One region of the Neorhizobium petrolearium genome, then DNA from elsewhere that is predicted to be linked to it. Evidence: predicted binding sites of a transcription regulator. Region 1 holds the regulator's gene; each other region holds the start of a gene.
What was found. The regulator LexA, encoded in region 1, represses DNA repair genes until DNA is damaged. The targets are predictions, from matches to a motif close to TGTTCNNNNTGTGTTCNG.
Positions count from the first base shown of each region.

Region 2: a site for LexA is predicted at 1,429-1,446, ahead of QEO92_RS16895 (ATP-dependent helicase). Genes of this name have one in related genera too.
Region 3: a site for LexA is predicted at 2,149-2,166, ahead of QEO92_RS02855 (nucleoside triphosphate pyrophosphohydrolase family protein). Genes of this name have one in related genera too.
Region 4: a site for LexA is predicted at 1,923-1,940, ahead of radA (DNA repair protein RadA). Genes of this name have one in related genera too.

Region 1 covers NZ_CP123000.1:1,689,118-1,692,401, reverse strand. The annotation lists gene kdsA (3-deoxy-8-phosphooctulonate synthase) at 1-97, opposite strand, end outside; gene QEO92_RS08735 (VOC family protein) at 102-974, opposite strand; gene lexA (transcriptional repressor LexA) at 1,174-1,896, shown strand; gene QEO92_RS08725 (ComEC/Rec2 family competence protein) at 1,877-3,284, opposite strand, start outside.
Region 2 covers NZ_CP123000.1:3,406,272-3,409,555, forward strand. The annotation lists gene QEO92_RS16885 (ABC transporter permease) at 1-192, opposite strand, end outside; gene QEO92_RS16890 (iron ABC transporter substrate-binding protein) at 289-1,305, opposite strand; gene QEO92_RS16895 (ATP-dependent helicase) at 1,465-3,284, shown strand, end outside.
Region 3 covers NZ_CP123000.1:562,408-565,691, forward strand. The annotation lists gene pdxH (pyridoxamine 5'-phosphate oxidase) at 1-40, shown strand, start outside; gene QEO92_RS02845 (polysaccharide deacetylase family protein) at 103-1,164, opposite strand; gene QEO92_RS02850 (sulfite exporter TauE/SafE family protein) at 1,252-2,043, opposite strand; gene QEO92_RS02855 (nucleoside triphosphate pyrophosphohydrolase family protein) at 2,168-2,476, shown strand; gene QEO92_RS02860 (bleomycin resistance protein) at 2,457-2,903, opposite strand; gene tldD (metalloprotease TldD) at 2,900-3,284, opposite strand, start outside.
Region 4 covers NZ_CP123000.1:936,352-939,635, reverse strand. The annotation lists gene QEO92_RS04900 (adenylate/guanylate cyclase domain-containing protein) at 1-511, shown strand, start outside; gene alr (alanine racemase) at 713-1,873, shown strand; gene radA (DNA repair protein RadA) at 1,981-3,284, shown strand, end outside.

The sequences.
Region 1 (3,284 bases):
ACGGGCCGGCGATCAGCGACAGGCGGGCATCCTGTGCGAACACGACCTTGCCGTGCCCTTCACCGACGGAGACGCGCGGATTGGCGGAGACTTCCATGAGACTATTCCTCGAAACCGAACAACACACCCTGGCCGGGCGCCGCCTGGACCAGCACACGGCCTTCCCGGCGGACGAATGCGACGTCATTAGCAGCAAGGATGATCTCTGTCACGGCAAGATCGGCAGTCTTGAAGATGATCGCCCGGCCGCGCAGACCTTCGGCATTCGGCAACGGTGCAAGGGCGAATTCCGATTCGAGATCTTGATCCTGCATGACGCGGATGCGTGTGTTCGAAGCGACAAGCTCCACGGCCGCAGCTTCGATCCCGGCTTTCGCAAGCAGCACCTCTTCGAGCAGAGGCGCAAAATCGCCGGGCGATGCGGCCGAAAGAACGATCTCGCTCAAGCCGGTCACCGTATTGGAATGGCGTTCCAGTTCGCCTCGATCGGCCGGCAGGGGATTGATCCGCTGTGCGGAGAACAAGAAGAAGTCCGGCGCACGCTCGTCTCCCGCAAAGGCCAGCCGGAAGCTTGCCTCAGTCTCGGAACCATCCGGCATCTTCACGCCGCGGGAGAATTCCAGGATATCGCCCGCGGAAATCCCGCGCAGCCTGAAACGCGCGTGATCGGCTGCCGCATCGCCCGTGGCAACCGCGAGGGCCGAAAAGCCCTGCCTGTTACGCGCCTTGCGGAAGGCGAGATCCCGGGCGGTGAAGACATTGCCGCGCTTGGCCGCGGCTGCCGCCTGACGCCGGTTGGCGATCGCCAGCGGCTCCAGATAGGCCCCATCCGAGAAAAACACGCAGGCATTGGCCGTGCCGAAAGGATGAAAGGCCTCCGGCGCAACTGTAAATCCGAGTTCTGCCAGTCGTGAACGCGCGACGGCAAGGTCCGCCACCGGCAGAACGAGATGATCGATTAGTCTAGCATTCACGCGAGAGCCCCCAGAATCCGGAATCGCAGCACTACATTGGCAGCGGATCGGCTTCGAGCAAGTGGTGTCGGAAGAGATATGTTGCAGACATCCATGAAGAAAAATCATCATACTTCACGAAAATTTAGGGACTTGCGGAACACATATGGAACATATAGTGTATGTTCTTGATTTGTTTCCGACTCTCAAGGTGCCAAATATGCTCACGCGCAAACAGCAGGAATTGCTTCTGTTCATTCACGAACGCATGAAGGAATCCGGCGTGCCGCCCTCCTTCGACGAAATGAAGGACGCGCTCGACCTCGCGTCGAAGTCCGGCATCCACCGGCTGATCACCGCACTGGAGGAGCGCGGCTTCATCCGCCGCCTGCCGAACCGGGCACGTGCCCTTGAAGTCATCAAGCTGCCGGAAGCCTATCAGTCGAGCCTGCAGCCACGCCGCGGCTTCTCGCCGAGTGTTATCGAGGGCAGCCTCGGCAAGCCGCAGCCGGTCGCTGCCGCTCCGGCCAAGCCCGCAGCCAACGACGATCTCTCCAACGCCACCACGGTTCCCGTCATGGGCCGCATCGCCGCCGGCGTGCCCATCTCGGCGATCCAGAACAACACGCATGATATCGCAGTGCCCGCCGAGATGCTTGGTTCCGGCGAACATTACGCGCTGGAGGTCAAGGGTGATTCGATGATCGAGGCCGGCATCCTGGACGGCGACACGGTGATCATCCGCAACAGCAACACCGCCAATCCGGGAGACATCATCGTGGCGCTGGTGGACGAGGAGGAAGCGACGCTGAAGCGCTTCCGCCGCCGTGGCGCCTCGATCGCGCTGGAAGCCGCGAACCCGGCCTACGAAACACGGATATTCCCGCCCGACCGGGTAAAGGTTCAGGGCAAGCTGGTCGGCCTCATCCGCCGCTACCATTGATCAATTGCCGGAGCGGTTCCGGGAGCGCCGAGGCGAACGTCTTGTTCCGCCAGTCATAGTGGCGATGCCTGCTCCAGGGGCGGTCATGGCCGGCCATGGCGGGGCGAATAGTCCATTGCCGGATGTCGGCTGCGCCGTGCAGGGAAATTTCGAGCGCACCAGTCTTTCGCAAAGCATTGCCGTTGATCATCAATGCGCCGGAGCGGCAATGATCGAAACGGGCGCGCGGGGCGATGATGATATGGGCAGCATCGCAGGCCGCACCGGCATAACGGCTGTCTTCGACGGAGGCTATCATGGTGCCTCCGGAAGTTTTCACCCCGCAAAAGACACGCGGCTCGCAAACGAAATGACCGGCAGGCACCTGCCTGATGCGGGACCGCACTGCTTCGATTTCGGCCTGCGTCAGCTCGCGGCGCTCCTCAGATTTCCCATCGGGCGGTTTGTCTCCTGCTGATGACACGTCCGGTTTTATAGGATCGCCCAGGAGAAGTGCCCGTTTCCACTGGCCGTAGATGAAATCGGGCGGACGGGTGCGGTTGGTGGCAATGCCTTCCCTGCCTATCAGGGCAATCATCGTTCCGTCCTCGGAAACGAGAATATCCGGCAGGGGCTTCGATCGTTCGTGCCAGGAGAACAGCAATGCGGCGGCAACGAGCGGAATGCCGACCAGCCGAAGCCTGCTTCTCAAAAGTGTCAGCAGAAGAAAACCGGCCGTGGAGACAGGCAGGAACCAGGGATGCTGACGGCCGATACCGGCGTCGCCGCCCCAGGCCGCGACATGTCTTGCTATGGAGATCACCGCTTCCAGGCCGAGACCCATGAGCTTCAGGAAAGGCGCATCGAGCCCGAACGGTACGAGCAGCATGCCGACAAGTCCGGCCGGCATGACCACGAAAGAAATGATCGGCATGGCGGCGAGGTTTGCCGCCAGACCGCCGTAGGTCGCAATCCGATGGAAATGCTCGACCGAAAAGATCGCCGTCGACGTGCTGCCGATCAGGGTCGTGGCAAGAATGCCCGCAATGAATTTCCAGGAAGCCAGTACCGGCGTCACCACAGGGTGACGAATTTGCAGCGGTTCCGGATCGTGCTTTTTCGATCGATTTTTCCAGAGCGCATAACCGGCGACCAGCGCTGCGGTAGCCGCAAAGGACATCTGGAAGCTGGGCCCCAGGATTTCCGAGGGCGAAACGGCGATAATGATCAGGGCCGAAAGCGCCACGTTGCGCAAGCTGATCGACGGTCGGTCGAAGAAGACTGCGACAAGCATGACCGCCATCATGATATACGCCCGCTCGGCCGAAACACCGAAGCCGGAAATCAGGTAATAGGCGGTCGCCATCACGAGCGCGCCGGCGGCAGCGATCTTCTTCACCGGATAGGCC
Region 2 (3,284 bases), 1.7 Mb from region 1:
ACCGACCCGGCCGCGGAAGATGAGCAGCGCGGCCGTTTCCCAACCGGTGACGGCGGTTGCCCACAGCACGAAACCGAGCGGCAGGAGCGCCATCACCGCCACCGCGACCGCGATGGTCAATGTCCAGGACGAGGCCGCCGGCATGCGGCGGCGCGGTGCGACTGGAACACTGGTGTCAGTGATGGAACTCATGGAAGACCCGAAAAACATGAGACATCGCAGGTAAGCCCTGCGATGTCTCCATGCAACACTTATTGCTGAGTATTAGAGCAAACTTATTGCCGCATCTCAGAGGAGGCCGGCCGCCGTCATCATATCGGTCACCTTGGCATTGTTGAGTGTCGAGGGCTCCACCTTCGGCGCCCGCAATTCGTCGAGCGGCACGAGCGCCTTGTTGGACGCTTCACCCTTGCCGACCGCGTATTCGAAGGACGTGCCGTCACGCAACACCGCCTGGCCGCCCTTGCCTGTCACCCATTTGAGGAAGGCCTGCGCCTGTTCCTTGTGCTTGGATGAGGCAAGGATGCCGCCGCCGGAGATGGAGACGAATGCACCCGGATCCTGGTTCCTGAAATAATGCAGCGCGACGTTCTTCGAGTTTTCACCGGTCTTCGCCTGGTCGCCGAAATAGTAATAGTGGTAGATCAGCGCGCCCTCGGTCTGGCCGGCATTGACGGCCCTCATCGCGGTGGAATTGCCGCGATAGGCGGTGAAGTTCTCCTTCATGCCCTTGAGCCAGTCCGCCGTCGCCTCCTTGCCCTTGAGCTGCAGCAGCGCGCCGACGATCGCCTGGAAATCGGCGCCCGAGGGAGATGCGGCCCAGCGGCCCTTCCATTCGGGCTTGGCGAGATCGAGCATGGATTTCGGCAATTTGTCTTCGGAAAGTTTCGTCTTGTCATAGGCAAAGACGGTGGAGCGGGCGGCAATGCCGATCCAGTGGCCGTCCGCCGGGCGGAACTGTTCCGGAACCTGCTCGAGCGTCGCCAGATCGACCGGAGCGAAAAGCCCCTTGCCGTCGACCAGTGCCATGGCCGGCGAATTTTCGGTCAGGAACACGTCGGCCGGCGAATTGGCGCCTTCCTGGACGATCTGGTTGGCGAATTCGAGGTCCGAGCCGTTGCGCACGGTCACCGCGATGCCGGTCTCCTCTGTGAAGGCTTCGACCCATTCCTTCGTCAGCCCCTCGTGCTGGGCATTGTAGATGGTGATGCTGTCGGCCACCTGTGCCGAAGCCGGTGTCGAAAGCGCGATGACGGAGAGGGCAAGCGCCGCGGCGCCGGCAAAGAGGGGGGAAGAAGTTTTCAAGGTCGCCTCCAAGCGAGAACTTACGCGGGCCGTCATAGCGAAACACGAGAACAGCGGTCAAGTTAAGGCACGTTCCCAAATATGTGAATGAGGGCGGAGCCAGGCGAATCAGCTATGGCTAATTCGAACGCATCGGGAACGAGCCCGCCGGAAGCAGGAATGCCAGCAGTCGCCTATCTGGAAAAATTGAATGACGCGCAGCGGCGTGCGGTGGAGCATGGATCGGACGTGCCGAAGGGCGGGCCGGCAGGCCCGCTGCTCGTCATCGCCGGCGCGGGCTCCGGCAAGACCAACACGCTCGCCCACCGGGTCGCGCATCTGATCGTTTCCGGCGCCGATCCGCGCCGCATCCTGCTGATGACCTTTTCCCGCCGCGCCGCATCCGAGATGGGCCGCCGGGTCGAGCGCATCTGTTCGCAGGTGCTTGGGCCCAATGCCGGCATCATGACCGATGCGCTCGCCTGGGCCGGCACCTTCCACGGCATCGGGGCAAGGCTGCTTCGCATGTATGCCGAACAGATCGGCCTCGATCCGGATTTCACCATCCACGATCGGGAGGATTCCGCCGACCTGATAAACCTCACGCGCCACGAACTCGGCTTCTCGAAAACGGAAAGCCGCTTCCCGACCAAGGGCACCTGTCTGGCGATCTATTCCCGCGCGGTCAATTCGGAGACGCCTCTGGACGAGGTGCTGAAATTGCATTTCCCCTGGTGCTCCGCCTGGGAAAAACAGCTTCGGGAACTCTTCGCATCTTACGTCGAGGCCAAGCAGGCCCAGAACGTCCTCGATTACGACGATCTCCTGCTCTACTGGGCGCAGATGATGAGCGAACCGGCGCTGGCGGAAGATGTCGGCGGCCGCTTCGATCACGTGCTGGTCGACGAATACCAGGACACCAACCGGCTGCAGTCGTCGATCCTGATGGCGATGAAACCCGGCGGCCGAGGTTTGACCGTCGTCGGCGACGACGCCCAGTCGATCTATTCCTTCCGGGCAGCGACGATCCGCAACATCCTCGATTTCCCCGGCTCCTTCGATCCGCCCGCCGATATCGTCACCCTCGACCGCAACTACCGTTCGACCAATACCATCCTCGCCGCCGCCAACGGCGTCATCGAGCTTGCCCGCGAGCGCTTCACCAAGAACCTCTGGACCGAACGGCAATCGGAGGAGCGCCCGCGCCTCGTTGCCGTCCGAGACGAGACCGAACAGGCGAACTACATCGTCGAGAAGATCCTCGAAAACCGCGAAACCGGCATGACCTTGAAACAGCAGGCCGTGCTTTTCCGCGCCTCGCATCATTCCGGTCCGCTGGAGGTGGAACTTACCCGCCGCAACATCCCCTTCGTGAAGTTCGGCGGCCTGAAGTTCCTGGACAGCGCCCATGTGAAGGACATGCTGGCGACGCTGCGCTTCGCCCAGAATCCGCGCGACCGCGTCGCCGGCTTCCGCCTGATGCAGCTCATCCCCGGCATCGGCCCGCAGACGGCGGGAAAGATCCTCGACGCCATCGCCGCCGATCCCGAGCCGCTCGCGGCTTTGCAGGAAATCCCCGCCCCGCCGCGTTCGGGCGCCGACTGGCCGGCCTTCGTCGACATGCTGGCCTCCCTGAAACAGGGCACTGCCGGCTGGCCTTCGGAGATCGGCCTTGCCCGGCTGTGGTACGAGCCGCATCTCGACCGCGTCCACGAGGATGCCGAAACCCGCAAGGCCGACCTTTTGCAGCTCGAGCAGATCGCCGGCGGTTATACGTCGCGCGAACGTTTCCTGACCGAGCTGACGCTCGACCCGCCGGATGCGACCAGTGCCGAATCCGGCACGCCCCTGCTCGACGAGGACTATCTCATCCTCTCGACCATCCATTCCGCCAAGGGCCAGGAATGGCGCTCGGTTTTCCTCTTGAACTGTGTCGACGGTTGCATTCCCTCCGACCTCGGCGTCGGCTCGACGGCCGAAATCGAGGAGGAGCGCCGGCT
Region 3 (3,284 bases), 1.1 Mb from region 1:
ACCGGGCGGTCCCTGGGAGAAGGTGCGGATGTATCCGTGAGACGCATGTTGCCCGAAAACGGAACTGGTTTCGGGATAACGACATGTGGGAAGATGGAAGCGTTATCGCCCGAGCGCGAAGGGTATCCCGGAGGCGAGTGCCGAGACATATCGCGGCTGCTGGTAATAACCGTTGAGCGAGATGCGCGGCAGGGCGGTCAGCCGGTTCGCATATTTTTCGCAGAGCGTGCCGGGCTGCGTCGTCACCGCGACCGAGAAGCCGAGTTCGCGCGCGATCATGGAGTCGCGTTCCGATACGGCCAGACGCGTGCCGTAGGGATAGGCGATCGCCTTTGGGCGCTCGCCTGTCAGCGCCTCCACATAATCTGCCGATTGCCGCATTTCATCGCTGGCTTCCTCCAGGGAAAGACGGGCGACCGCCCGGTGGCTCAGCGTATGCGCGCCGAGCGAGGCGAGCGGATGCGCGGCGAGCGCCCTGAGTTCCTGAGCGTCCATGGTGAGATCGGCGGTGATTTTCAGCGGATCGATGCCGTGCCTGCGCGCCAGCGCGTCGATGTTGGAGACGGCAATCGCCTCTTCGGTCTCCTCGACATATCTGGAGAAGCGGTCGAAGGCATCGAATTTCAGGGCTTCCGAGGTCAGGCCCGTGATCTTGGCGCCATGTCCGAAATCGAAGGAGATTTCCCGCTCCCGGCCGAGCAGTTCGGCAAGCGTTTCCCACCAAAGCGAATGGGTGCGCTCGGCAAATCCGCGTGTGACGAAGACCGTGAAGGGCACGCCATGGCGCGCGAAGACGGGCAGCGCGTATTCGGCATTGTTCCTGTAGCCGTCGTCGAGCGTGAAGGCGGCAAAGGGCTGTTTCGTCGGACTGGCGAGGCGCGACGGGATATCCGCAAGAGGGATGAATTCGTAGCCCTCCGCAAAGAGCCGCTCGATGGCGTCATTTAAGAAATCCGGCGTGACCTCGAGATGCTCGCTCGGCTGGAGCGGGCGCGTCCTTTTCGGCCGGACGTGATGGAGGGTGAAGATCGCGCCGCGACCGCGCGCGTTCGGCATCATTCCGGCCCGCGCGAGAGCCGCAGCCATATCGAGGCCGCCGGCGACCAGCCGGCGTTTGACGTCCCGGCGCCAGAGCGCCTGCAGCCTCCGCTTCTTATTCCTCACTGAGATCACGCCCGTATTCTTTGCGAATGGCGCGACCCTACTCGCGGACCTGTTAAGCCTTGCTGAAGAATGAAATGCGGAATCCTGTCAGGGACGGAACGCGTCGAAGAGAGGCAGGCCGACGATGGCAGCGATCGCGATCAGCAGAAAACAGATGCGCCGGAATGTCGCTTCGGATGCAAAACCGAAGAGCTGCGAGCCGGCAGCGAGGCCAAGGCCATAGCCCGGCCCGGCGATCAGTGCCATGGCCAGGACTTCCACGGTGAGCAGGCTTCCGACGATGTAGGAGGTCGCTGAAATCACGGTCGCCAGCGCGAAATAGACCACGAGGTTGGCGCGTACCGTCAGCGGTGGAATGGCGCCACCTAGCCAATAGGCGACGACCGGTGGGCCGGACATCTGCGCGGCCCCGCCGAAAAGTCCGGCGAGTGCCCCCACGCCGATTGTCAGCGGCGTCTTTGGCTTGCCGTGATAACGCCAGCCGGAGATCAGGAAAACGAGCAGGCAGAGCACGACGACCGAGATGATCCAGCGCAGCGTCACGGAAGGCAGAAGAGCCAACAACGCCGTGCCCGCCGGAACGCCCACCAGCGCGCCGATCAGCATCGTATAGACTTCGCGCCGGTTGGCCCGTCTCCAGCCGCCTGGCAGCATGCCGAGCGTCATCGTCCCGTCGATGACGAGGAGCAACGCGGAGGCGATTTTCGGGCTCGTGGCGGCGCTGGCGAGCGGGACGAAGATCAGTGCCCCGCCGAAGCCGGAGAACCCGCGCGCCAAGCCCGCGATCAGCGCCGACACGAAGACGAAGGCGAGTTCGGCGGGTCCATGGCCCGGAAGCCATGATTCCAGAAAGGCGGCGACCGGGGAGGGCGAGTTCATGGGAAGGCCGTCATGCGGATTCGTGCGATGGCCTGCACCTGTCGGGATTTGCACCGGGGTGTCAAGCAACACTCTGGACAAGGATCACGAATCACCGCCTCCTTCTGGCACAAAAGGAGAACGTATGCTGGAGAGACTTGCCGGCCAGTTCGAGGCCGCATCTGCCGCTTATGTCGAAACCCACGGCATCGAGCGCGACCCCGATTGGTTTGTCCTGAAACTGCAGGAAGAAGTGGGTGAACTCACCCAGGCCTGGAATCGCGCGACCGGCCGCGGCCGCAAGAAGGGGCGGAGCGAGGACGACCTCAATCGCGATCTTGCCGACGAGACCGCCGATCTCCTCGGGCATATCCTGCTTTTTGCCCGCAACAACCGGATCGATCTTGCCGCGGCGATTGAACGGAAATGGCTGTTCAGGCTGGATGCCGAGTGAGCGGGCGCTCACCAAGATCCTCGAAGAGCCGAAGGAGATAGCCGTCCGGATCGGCGATGATGAACTGGCGGTTGCCGGCCTCGTTCTTCTCGCGGCGATACCATTTCTCTTCGGGATCGAGGTAGAGTGAGACTCCGGCGGTTTCGAGCCGGGCGAGGATCGGGTCGAGCGCCGGAACCACTATCTGCAGGTTGAGCCCGCGTCCATACGGATATTCGCGTGGTGCTCCGGCTATATCGAAATCCCGGCCGATGCCGATCTGATCGATCATCAATTGCGCCTCGTCGAGCGCCAGGAAAGCAAAACCTTCTTCCGGCCGATCGTAGACGACTGAAAAACCAATCAAATCACAATAGAAATCTCGGCTTTTCCTCCAATCGCTGACGGAAAGCTCGGGGATCAGCGCATTGGAACGATGCGGCGTCACGCCTTCGTGCCGCCGACCGTCACCTGGTCCATCCTCAGGTGCGGTTGGCCGACGCCGACCGGAACCCATTGGCCACCCTTGCCGCAATTGCCGATGCCGGTGTCGAGCTTCATGTCGTTGCCGACCATGGAGACGCGCTTCATCGCATCCGGACCGTTGCCGATCAGCATGGCGCCCTTGATAGCAGGGCCGATCCTGCCGTCTTCGATCATGTAGGCCTCGGTGCAGCCGAACACGAACTTGCCGGAGGTGATGTCCACCTGGCCGCCGCCGAAGGATACGGCGTAGATGCCCTTCTTCACCGACGCGATGATTTCTTCCGGCGTTTTGTCGCCGCCGAGCATGTAGGTGTTGGTCATGCGCGGCATCGGCACATGGGCA
Region 4 (3,284 bases), 750 kb from region 1:
ATTCCTCTTCACCGATTTAAGAGGGTCAACCGCTCTCTACGAGCGCGTCGGAGATCTGGCCGCCTTCGATCTGGTGAGAGCACATTTCAAGGTTCTTCACGAGATCATCGCCACGGAATCCGGAGCGGTGGTCAAGACCATAGGCGACGCCGTGATGGCGACATTCTCGAGCCCGGATCGTGCGGTGGCGTCCGCGCTGCGGATGCGGGAAGCGATGCTTCGGCTGAATGCCGAGCACGGTCGCGAGGACCTTCTCCTGAAGATCGGTATCCATGAGGGGCCATGCCTCGCAGTCAACCTGAACGACCGGCAGGACTATTTCGGCCAGACCGTCAATATCGCCTCCCGCGTACAGGGCCTTGCCGATCCCTATGTGATCCTCACCACGGAGGCCGTCGTCGAAAACGCCCAGGTTTCAGAGATCTTAAGAAACAACGGCATCGCATCGGTTTCTCGGATGGAGGAACTTCAGGGCGTCGAAAGGGAAGTGAAGATCTTCGCCCTGTCGTGATCTCCGGATCTGCGCCATCGGAGAAGCATGACGGAAATCCTGTCGCGTTCATGCCTGGCGGCTGCCCAAGGCTAAGGCCAATCCGGATGCTCTCGCCCCAAAAGATTGTGCAGTGCGAAGGTTTTTCGCATGGCGGCCTTTTTCCCGCCTTCGAAACGGATAGGATCGCAGGAACATTCCTCAGCATGGCCGACGTGTAAAATGACCGATTTCGACAGCGATCCTTCTCCCTCCGGCGATTTCGACGTCGCGCCCGTCCGGCTGACGGTCGATCTCGCAGCGCTTTCCGACAACTGGCGGGAGATGCAACGACGCTCGGGAAGGGTGCGCACCGCGGCTGTCGTCAAGGCGGACGCCTACGGTCTCGGCATCGAGGATTGCGGCACGGCGTTTTATGAAGCCGGCGCGCGGGACTTCTTCGTCGCGGTCGCCCAGGAAGGCGTGACGCTGCGCAGCTATGCGCCAGACGCCCGCATCTACGTGCTTTCCGGCATCTGGCCCGGCCAGGAGCAGATGTTCTTCGAGAACGACCTCGTGCCGGTGCTGGCCTCCGAAGAACAGCTTGCCTTCTGGATGTCGGTCGTATCGGAACATGGAGACCACCCCTGCGCCCTGCAGGTGGATACCGGCTTCAATCGGCTCGGCCTTTCATTCGAGGATGCGCTTGCCCTTGCAGGCGACGTCTCGCGGCCCGCAGGCTTCTCGCCGGTTCTGGTGCTGTCGCATCTTCACAGCGGCGACAACCCGGCCTCGCCCCTCAACCGGCAGCAGCTCGAACTGTTCCAGCAGGTTAGCGCCGCCTTCGAAGGCATCGAATCAAGTCTTTCGGCTTCCGCCGGAATCTTCCTGGGCCCCGAATATCATTTCGACCTCACCCGCCCCGGCATTGCGCTTTATGGCGGCGAATCCGTCGGCGGCATGATGCCGCTCAAGCCGGTGGTGAAGGCGGAGGCGCGGGTCATCCAGGTCCGCGACGCCGCCGCGGGCGGCACGGTCAGCTACGGCGCCACCCATCAGCTTTCGCGCGAGAGCAGGCTTGCCATCGTCTCCGCCGGTTACGCCGACGGCTATCTCCGCTCTCTCTCCGGCTCGGGCGTGCCGATCCGCACCGGCGGCTCTTCCGGCGCCTTCGGCTTCATCGCCGGTCACAGGGTGCCGGTGATCGGCCGCGTCACCATGGACCTGACGATCTTCGACGTGACGGATGTTCCGGCATCCGATATCCGCACCGGCGACTATATCGAGCTTTTCGGTCCCAACATGCCTCTCGACGACGTGGCGCGGGCCGCCGGCACGATCGGCTACGAACTCCTGACCGGCCTCGGGTTGCGCTACGAGCGGCGGTATATCTATCCCGAATAGTTTCCACTCCTCCTTGCCAGCAGTGATATTTCCGGAGTACAAGAACAAATGTTCCGCTTTTGTTCTTGGCGGATTTTGTGAGTGTTTGAAGACGGCAACTCAATTTCATGGCAAAACCCAAGACCCAATTCGTGTGCCAGAACTGCGGCACGGTGCACAGCCGCTGGGCCGGCAAGTGCGATGGCTGCGGCGAATGGAACACGATCGTCGAGGAAGACCCGATGGGCGGCATCGGCGGCGGTCCCGGCCGCGCACCGAAGAAGGGCCGTGCGGTGGCACTCACCACGCTTTCCGGGGAGACCGAACAGGCGCCGCGCATCCATACCGGCATTTCCGAACTCGACCGGGCGACCGGCGGCGGTTTCGTGCGCGGTTCGGCCGTGCTTATCGGCGGTGATCCCGGCATCGGCAAGTCGACGCTGCTGATGCAGGCGGCGGCGGCCCTCTCCCGCCGCGGGCATCGCATCATCTATGTTTCGGGCGAGGAGGCCGTGGCGCAGGTGCGGCTTCGCGCTCAGAGGCTGGATGCCGCCAATACCGAAGTGTTGCTCGCCGCCGAAACCAATGTCGAGGACATCCTCGCCACCATTTCCGAGGGCAAGCGGCCCGATCTCGTCATCATCGATTCGATCCAGACGCTCTGGAGCGACACCGCTGATTCGGCACCGGGCACCGTCACCCAGGTGCGCACCGGCGTGCAGGCGATGATCCGCTTCGCCAAGCAGACGGGTGCGGCCATGGTTCTCGTCGGGCACGTCACCAAGGAAGGCCAGATCGCCGGCCCGCGCGTCGTCGAGCACATGGTCGATGCCGTCCTCTATTTCGAGGGCGACCGCGGCCATCACTACCGCATCCTGCGGACCGTCAAGAACCGATTCGGCCCAACCGACGAGATCGGCGTCTTCGAAATGTCCGACAAGGGCTTGCGCGAAGTCTCCAATCCGTCCGAACTCTTCCTCGGCGAACGCAATGCAAAGGCGCCGGGCGCGGCTGTCTTCGCCGGCATGGAAGGGACGCGACCCGTGCTTGTCGAGGTGCAGGCGCTGGTGGCGCCGACCTCGCTCGGAACACCGCGCCGTGCGGTGGTCGGCTGGGATTCGTCCAGGCTTTCGATGATTCTCGCCGTGCTGGAGGCCCATTGCGGCGTGAAGCTCGGCCAGCATGATGTGTATCTGAACGTGGCAGGCGGCTACCGCATCTCCGAGCCGGCGGCCGACCTTGCCGTCGCCTCTGCACTGGTCTCCTCGCTTGCCGGTCTTGCCCTGCCCGCCGATTGCGTCTATTTCGGCGAAATCAGCCTCTCAGGGGCGGTGCGACCGGTTTCACAAACGGCGCAACGCCTTAAGGAGGCTGAGAAACTTGGTTTTGCCGGGGCCATGCTGCCGGCAGCATCCGCCGAAGTGCCGAAAGG